Regions from separate parts of the Acidovorax sp. JHL-3 genome, predicted to be linked through region 2. Evidence: predicted binding sites of a transcription regulator. Region 2 holds the regulator's gene; the other holds the start of a gene.
The links. The regulator FNR, encoded in region 2, switches genes on or off when oxygen is low (the NO sensors DNR and NnrR bind a similar motif). The targets are predictions, from matches to a motif close to TTGATNNNNATCAA.
Positions count from the first base shown of each region.

Region 1 (4,428 bases), 240 kb from region 2:
TGGTGGCGCAGGTCGGCACGCAGGCCCCAGGCGGCGGTGTCGTATTGCACCCCCAGGCTGATCTGTTGGGGGTCGATGGAGTTCAGTGGTGCGCCGGTGGCACGGTTCACGCCCTTGGCGCGGCCCCAGCTAAAGGGGGTGCTGACGCGCCCGCCCGCGATGGGGCCCCAGTCGTAGATCCCTTTGACCTCGATGCCGGTGATGCGGGCCCGCTCGGTATTGAGGGTCTGGAAAACGCGGGGGTCGGCGGCTGTACCAGTGCCGCGGATGAGCACGGTGTCCATGATGAGGTTGGAGTACTGGTTAGCGAAGATGGCCGCATCCAGTTTCAGGCGGTCGAACCGACCGCGCGCACCCAGCTCCAGGCCCCGGCTTTTTTCAGGCTTGAGGTCGGGGTTGGGAATGATGGTGACCTGTTCGGCGGCGTTTTCGTAGTAGCCGTTGATCTGCGCTGCATCGGGCGCGCGAAACCCCGTGGCATATTGTCCAAACACGCTCCACTGTGAAGTGGCGCGGTACAGCACCCCCAGCTTTGGCGACAGCGCCGAGCCCGAGAGCGACTGGCCGGGTTTGGCGGCGGGCGGGTAAAAGCCGGCCTGGGTGGTCACGTCCAGCGCAAAGTGGTCCCACCGCAGCCCCGGGGTGATGCTCCATCGGTCAATGACGGATTCCGCCTGAACATACACGGCGCTGCTGGTCTCGCGCGTGTCCGGAAAACGCTTGAGCGGAAACACCTCGGGCGGCAGCGGGGCGACGCCTGTGTAGACATTGCTGATGTCGCTGCGGATATGGTCGATGCCATAGGTGAGCTTGTGAGCCCAGCCGCCGGGTGTGCGCAGCGTTTTTTCGGCCTGCAGGCCTGCCTGCCAGGTGTCTTCGGAATAGGAGTTGTCGCGAACGCGCAAGGGCAGGGTGTTGCGCACGCTGGTGCCTACCTGGCGGGAACTGGCGTGCTGCACGGCCAGCACCGTCTGCAGCTGGTCGGCCCAGCTGGCACCCAGGGTGTAGCGGCCATCCCAGGTGAAGCGGCTGCGGTCCATGGTGCGGCTGGAGTTTTCATCCCTGACGGCGCCGGCGATGGCGGTTGGACTGCCCGTCAGCGGCAGGGGCGCGCGGCTAGACAACAGGTTCACGTCGGCCTGCTTTTCCACATGTTCCAGGGTGACAACATGGCGCTGCGCGGCCGAAGGTCGCAACACCACCTTGGCCAGCACGGCGTTGTCTTCGTTGTGCTGCGGGTTGGGTGTGGTGCGGCTGGTGTCAGAGGTATCGCGTGTGCCCATGTTGTCCATGGCGTGCGAGCGGCGGGCGTTGGCGGTGACCAGCCATTGCACGGTGTCGCTGGCAGTGCCCGCCACCGTGGCCGCCAGCGCACGGCCGTTGTCGTCGCCGCTCCAGCCGGCAGAAATACGCCCGCCCACCTGTTTGGGCGGGGCGCCCTTGGCGCTGGTCAGAAAGTCCGCTGGCTCGTGGGTGATGAAGTTGACCAGCCCCGCCATGCCGTCGGAGCCATACAGCGCAGATGCCGGCCCGCGCACTACCTCGATGCGCTTGAGCAGCTCCATGGACAGGTATTCGCGGTCGAACGTGGTGGTGCGAAAAGCATAGCTGCGGGGCACGCGGATGCCATCGACCAGCATGAGCACGCGGTTGCCACCCAGCCCGCGGATGTTCAGGCCCACATTGCCGTCGCGGCCGGTGCCCACGGTGTTGGCGCCCCCCACCGTGGTGCGCGGCAGAGGATGCTTGACGGAGGTGTTGGGCAGGTCGCGCAGGGCCTCGCGCACGTCGCGGCTTTGCTGGTCACTCAGGGCGCGGGCGTCAATCACATCGATCGACAAGGGCAGCTCGTCGCTCAGCTGCTCGCTGCGCGAGCCGCTCACCACCATTTCGGCCATCAACGGTGTGCTCTGGGCATGAACGCCGGTGGGCAGGCAGGCCACCGCGGTAAGCAACGCCACGCTGTGCAGGGCTCCCAAACTGTGGCTTTGACGCGAAAGATGAGGGGGGGCCAAACGATGCGATTTCATAAGTGTTGGTTTCCGGTGGCGGTTGTGGGATTATTGGAAGGCTGGTAGGGAATTGATTCACGTTAAGTGAATGTATTTGATGCGTATCAAAGTGATCCCGCGGCACCCGTCGAAAAATCGATACCAAGCCTGCCGAAACTATATTGTCGCAGCCCTCGGCGGGCAGTCCTGCGGGATGGAATTAGCGCATGGGCTGCGGCACACAAGGAGTTCCCATGACAACCCGAAAGCTGGCGCGCCTTGCGGCCCTGGCACTGTCCACCCTGGCCCTGACCGCTGTGGCGCAAGAGAAGAAGGACGTCTCTACGCCTGAAATGAACTACCAGGCGGGCTCGTCCCCTCTGGCTGATGTGCCGATGTACCAGGGCACGAATCCCAAAGCGCCGAAGATGACGCAGGCCGAGTTCGATCGCGCTCGCCAGATCTACTTCGAGCGTTGCGCTGGCTGCCACGGTGTGCTGCGCAAGGGCGCCACCGGCAAGCCCCTGACCCCTGACATCACCATGGCCAAGGGCACCGACTACCTGAAGGTGTTCATTGCCTACGGTTCGCCCGCTGGCATGCCCAACTGGCAGACCTCTGGTGAAATGGATGAAGCCACGGTGGACCTGATGGCCCGTTACATCCAGCATGACGCGCCGACGCCACCCGAGTGGAGTCTGGCCGACACCAAGAAGACCTGGAAGGTAACGGTTGCGCCCAAGGACCGTCCGACCAAGAAGATGAACAACTTCAACATCGAGAACATCTTCTCCACCACGCTGCGTGACACGGGTGAGATTGCGTTGATCGATGGTGACACCAAGGAAATCATCAGCATCATCAAGACCGGCTATGCGGTGCACATCTCGCGCATGTCGGCTTCCGGACGCTACCTGTTCGTGATTGGCCGCGACGCCAAGATCAACATGGTCGACCTGTGGATGGCAAAACCCGACAGCGTGGCAGAAGTGCGCATCGGCCTGGAAGCCCGCTCGGTGGAAACCTCCAAGGCCAAGGGCTACAAGGACAAGCTGGTGATCGCTGGTGCTTACTGGCCGCCCCAGTTCACCATCATGGACGGCGACACGCTGGAGCCCAAGAAGATCGTCTCCACCCGCGGCATGGTCGTGGGCACGCAGGAATACCATCCTGAGCCCCGCGTGGCATCCATTCTGGGTTCCCACTACAAGCCCGAATTCATCGTGAACGTGAAGGAAACCGGCAAGACCTTGATGGTGGACTACTCCAATCTGGACGCCCTCAAGATCACCGAAATCGGTTCTGCTCCGTTCCTGCATGACGGCGGTCTGGATGCGTCCAAGCGCTACTTCATGGTGGCTGCCAACAACAGCAACAAGATTGCTGCGATCGATACCAAGGACGGCAAGCTGGCTGGCCTGACCGATGTGGGCAAGATTCCCCACCCCGGCCGTGGCGCCAACTTCACCCATCCGCAGTTCGGTCCCGTGTGGTCTACCGGCCACTTGGGCGACGATACGATCTCCCTGATCGGCACCGACCCCAAGAAGTTCAAGCAGTACGCTTTCAAGGAAGTGGCCAAGCTCAAGGGTCCTGGCGGCGGCGCTCTGTTCGTCAAGAGCCACCCCAAGTCCAAAAACCTGTGGTCTGATGCGCCTCTGAACCCCGATCCAAAGATCTCCCAGTCGATCGTGGTGTATGACATCAACAACCTGGACAAGGGCTACAAGACGCTTCCTATCGCCGAGTGGGCTGAACTGAAGGACGACGGTGCCAAGCGTGTGGTGCAGCCTGAGTACAACAAGGCTGGTGACGAGGTCTGGTTCTCTGTCTGGTCCGCCAAGAACAAGGAAAGCGCGATCGTGGTGGTGGACGATAAGACCCTCAAGCTCAAGAAGGTCATCAAGGATCCACGCCTGATTACCCCCACGGGCCACTTCAACGTCTACAACACGCAGCACGACGTGTATTGATGTCAGAAGCACTGCCGCCAAGCCCCCGGGCTTTGTGGCGGTGGCCAAAGCAAAAACCGCCGGCAGGAGCAATCCCGCCGGCGGCTTTTTTATCCTGGAAGCAGTGGTGGACTGCTGCTTCCAGTGGGTGATTTATTTGGTGCCAAAGATGCGGTCGCCCGCATCGCCCAGGCCGGGCAGGATGTAGCCGTGATCGTTGAGCTCGCGGTCAATGGCGGCGGTGAAGATGGGCACGTCGGGGTGGGCTTTTTGCAGCGTGGCCACGCCTTCGGGGGCGGCCAGAAGGCAGACAAACTTGATCGAACGGGGCTTGAGTTTCTTCAGTCGCTCCACGGCGGCGGCAGCCGAGTTGCCTGTGGCCAGCATGGGATCGACCACGACGATGTCGCGCGCTTCCATTTCTGCGGGCATCTTGAAGTAGTACTCCACGGGTTGCAGCGTTTCAGGGTCGCGGTACAGGCCGA
Region 1 covers NZ_JAFU01000001.1:2,788,162-2,792,589, reverse strand. Annotated here, with positions in the region: gene K226_RS0113040 (TonB-dependent hemoglobin/transferrin/lactoferrin family receptor) at 1-1,961, opposite strand, end outside; gene K226_RS0113035 (nitrite reductase) at 2,246-3,964, shown strand; gene upp (uracil phosphoribosyltransferase) at 4,097-4,428, opposite strand, start outside.
Region 1: a site for FNR is predicted at 2,107-2,120, ahead of K226_RS0113035 (nitrite reductase). Genes of this name have one in related genera too.

Region 2 (4,428 bases):
AGGCCAGGCTCTCCATGGCCAGCGCTGCCAGCGCGCCCGCCCCGGCATAGCCAAACAGGCGCCCAAGGTGAAACGCCAGCAACCGGCGCGGCATGCCGCCTTGCGGAACCCACTGCACTGCCTGAACCGCAACGTTGCCGGTTTCGTCCGCAGTGGAACGCGCCCCGCCCTGCCCCACCAGCGCACCGCAAGGTGCAGCGCACATGGCCAAGCAATGGGGCCCGCCTGCGAGACCCATGAACAAGGCAGTTACGGCGAGAGGCGCAAGCATTTATTAGGGTGCACAGTCCATTCAGTCAACGCTAGATGATGCGTGAGAACCTGGCCCGATTGCGGTCCGCCTGCAAATAGCGGTCAAACACCATTGCGATGCCGCGCACAAAAAACCATCCCATGGCCGTCACCTTGATGCTCTCTGAATTCAGCACAACAAGACCTTGTTCGGCCATGGTCTCCAGCTGCTCCAGCTCGGGCGCAAAATACTTCCGAGAATCAATAAGCCACGCTTGGTCAATGGGTTCAAACTGCAATTCACCTTGGCACATGAGCGCCATGATGACAGCCCTTCGGACCAGATCGTCACGGTTCAGCGCCAATCCACGCACCACAGGCAAACGTCCCTGGTCCAGATGGTCGTAATATTCCTCGAGCGACTTGGCGTTCTGACTGTAGGTGGCACCCACCCTGCCGATCGCCGACACCCCCAAGCCAATGAGGTCGCAATCGGGTTGGGTGCTGTAACCTTGAAAATTGCGGTGCAGTCGCCCTTGCCGCTTGGCAACGGCCAAAGCATCGGTGGGCAAAGCAAAATGGTCCATGCCCACATAGACATACCCGGCTTCCATGAAAGTGTCCAGCGAGCGCGAGAGCATGGTCACCTTGGCTGACGCCGCGGGCAGTTCTGTCGAGAGAATGCGCCGCTGAGGCTTGAAGCGATCTGGCAAGTGCGCATAGGCATACAGAGCAATCCGGTCTGGGCGCAACTGGACCACCTGAGCCAAAGTGCGGTCGAATGACTCGGGTGTCTGGCGTGGCAGCCCGTAGATCAAATCGACATTGACCGACTCAAAGCCCAGCGCGCGCGACGCCTCCACGAGCGCGAAGACCTGCTCTGCGGGCTGGATGCGGTGCACGGCCTTCTGAACCTCGGCATCGAAATCCTGAACGCCGAAGCTCAGACGATTGAAGCCCAACTCGGCCAGCACCGCCAGCCGATCTGCCGTGACAGTGCGTGGGTCCACTTCGATGGAGTACTCTCCGCCCGGGGCGAAAGTGAAGCTGCGCCGCAGCGTGGCCATGAGCTGCCGCAATCCATCGTCCGAGAGGAACGTAGGTGTTCCCCCCCCCAAATGCAGCTGACTGACAACCTGCCCGGTGCCGCAATGGGCCGTGTGCAGATCAATCTCGCGGCTCAAGTAGCGCAAGTACACATCCGCACGGTCGTGGTGCTTGGTGATGATTTTGTTGCAAGCGCAGTAGTAACACAGCGATTCGCAAAAGGGGATATGGACGTACAGGGACAATGGCAACGCCATCGCCGTGGTGCCAAGCCGACGCTGCGAAAGCGCGAGGGCATAATCCTCCTGCCCAAAAGCTTCGACAAACCTGTCGGCCGTTGGGTATGAGGTGTAACGGGGCCCTGGCACGTCAAAACGGCGCAGAAGTTCTGGTGAAACAGCGGTCATTGGAAAATATCCTTGCGTGCAGCAGTACTGTGCCGTACCCTTCGCCCAACGTCCTTGACTTTAATCAAGAGGATGGTCGGACGTAGCGGCGACAATTTGATTCATGTCAGCAGCCGAGCGCACAAATCGCGTCCCGCCAGCCACACACCAATTATCCCTGCCCAACTAGACTCCAGTGTCCATGAATCCGCAAACCATCAAAGTCGCCTGCTCCAACTGCAACCTGCGAGAACTCTGCATGCCCGTTGGTCTGAACGAGCAGCAGCTGCAACGGATTGATGAAGTCGTGGCTGTACGACGAAAAATCAAACGGGGAAGTACGCTGTTTCGCAATGGCGAGTCGTTCACTTCGCTCTATGCCATCCGTACCGGGTTTTTCAAGACCTGCGTCGCCACGGAAGACGGACGCGATCAGGTCACGGGCTTTCAGATGGCCGGTGAAATCATCGGACTGGATGGCATCGTCAACGATCACCACACCTGCGATGCCGTCGCGCTCGAAGACGCCGAAGTGTGTGTCATGCCTTTCGATCGCATCGAAGAGCTGTCGCGCGAAGTCTCTGCACTGCAACACCACGTTCACAAGATCATGAGCCGTGAAATCGTGCGCGAGCACGGCGTGATGCTTTTGCTTGGCAGTATGCGCGCAGAGGAGCGCCTCGCAGCCTTTCTTCTCAATCTGGTGCAACGCCTTCATGCCCGCGGGTTCTCTCAATCAGAGCTGGTGCTGCGAATGACACGAGAGGAAATCGGCAGCTACCTGGGTCTCAAGCTGGAAACGGTGAGCCGAACGTTCTCCAAATTTGTGGAAGACGGCATCGTGGAAGTCAAGCAGCGCCACGTTCGCATTCTGGACACCGAAGCCCTCAGGCGAATCGTCAACAACCAACAGGCCTGCCACTGAGCAGCCACCTGAAATCGCGCCCCCCACTGAGTCGCCTCACTGCAACGGCATGGCGGCTACGGGCAGGGCGTCACTTTGTGACAATCGTCGGGCCGAGCATGCGCAGGCACAGGACAACGATTGAGCTCAAAAGGTGACATGGACAGCAGGGTTGTCATAGCACTGGCAACCATGGTGATGATCCAGAACACGAAAAAAGCGAGGGTGTAGACACCCTCGCGAGACAGCGTCAAGGGCTGGCCAAACCAATGCAGATCCTGCGGATCCACCATGGCAAAAACCAGCATTTCGAGAATGCCCGCCACCATGAAGGCAGGCCATGCAATCCACATCAGGCGTTGTGTCCACATCGTCTTGTTTCCTTTAATCTTGGCAAAAGATTGCGCATGCGGAGTGCCAACTCAGCGGGGCTGATCTCCGGCAGGAGTCGCCGCGTGGTTCCGGGCTTTCAGTGCAGGAGCCAAGCTTTTTTCTGGTTGCGCCAGCGTCTGGTTGATTTCAAGCCCCTTGCGGTAATAGTCTTCGGCCACAACGGGGTCTGGGCGGCTGATGGCCAGCCACAAGGTGACAAAACCAGCGATCACCACAATGACCGGCCCGGCAATCACCAGCCAGACATGACCGAATCTCCACCAAGGTTGCGGTTCACGATTGATAACGGGGTTGGACGACATGGAATCTCCTTGAAACATCAGCAATACAGCGCACAAACCACCATGTAGGGCACAGTGACTTTCACTCAGCGTGGAACCAGGAAAATGGATTTTTCAGCCACTTTGCCGCCGCTTTCCAGCGCTGAAATGTCGAAATGAATCGCGTGAGAACCTGGAGGTGCCGATCCATAGGGGATTTGCAACCGCACTGCGACCCAACGAGACTCCGCAGCGCCTATGTCTACCTCTTGCTCCGAGGCCACCTCAAGGCCATCCAGGCCCGATGCTGAAATGCGATAGCGCTGCGTAGCCTCTGTAGCGTTCATGATTTGCAGCCGATAAACATTTTCAAGCTTGCCCCCCGCCACAATGCGGGACAAGGCGGCGCGATCCCGCACAATATCCACTTTGAGCGGTGTCCGTGTTGTGAGGCTGACTAACATACCCACGCACAATGCGACCAGAACGGCGGTGTAGATGAGCACACGAGGGCGCAAGACATGTCGCAAAATTTGCGACTGATTCCAGCGATTGAGAACACCATTCTGGGTTGAATACCGTATCAAGCCCTTGGGGTAGTGCATCTTGTCCATCACGGTATTGCAGGCATCCACGCAAAGGCCGCAGCCAATGCATTCGTATTGCAGACCCTTGCGGATATCAATACCCACCGGGCACACTTGAACACACAAGGTGCAGTCAATGCAGTCGCCCAGCCCCTTGGCCTTGTAGTCCACCGTCTTGACTCGGGGGCCACGCGGCTCGCCTCGGGCTTCGTCGTAGGTGACGATGAGCGTATCTCGATCGAACATTGCGCTCTGGAAACGGGCATAGGGGCACATGTATTTGCACACCTGCTCCCGCATAAAACCGGCATTGCCGTAGGTGGCCAATCCGTAGAAAAGCACCCAGAAAATCTGCCAGCCGCCAGCAAAAGCCAACAGCTCAGGACCCAGCTCCCGAATCGGCACAAAATAACCCACAAAGGTGAAACCGGTCCAAAGGGACACGGCCACCCATACGGCCTGCTTCAGGAACTTCTTGCGGATTTTTTCAAATGTCCAGGGGCCCGCATCCAGCCGCAGACGCGCACTGCGATCTCCCTCGATCTTGTGCTCGATCCACATGAATATCTCGGTGTAGACCGTTTGTGGGCAAGCAAATCCGCACCATAACCGGCCCGCAA
Region 2 covers NZ_JAFU01000001.1:3,023,470-3,027,897, forward strand. Annotated here, with positions in the region: gene K226_RS0114075 (sulfite exporter TauE/SafE family protein) at 1-271, opposite strand, end outside; gene hemN (oxygen-independent coproporphyrinogen III oxidase) at 303-1,685, opposite strand; gene fnr (fumarate/nitrate reduction transcriptional regulator Fnr) at 1,867-2,589, shown strand; gene K226_RS0114090 (hypothetical protein) at 2,646-2,939, opposite strand; gene K226_RS0114095 (FixH family protein) at 2,991-3,263, opposite strand; gene ccoG (cytochrome c oxidase accessory protein CcoG) at 3,329-4,428, opposite strand, start outside.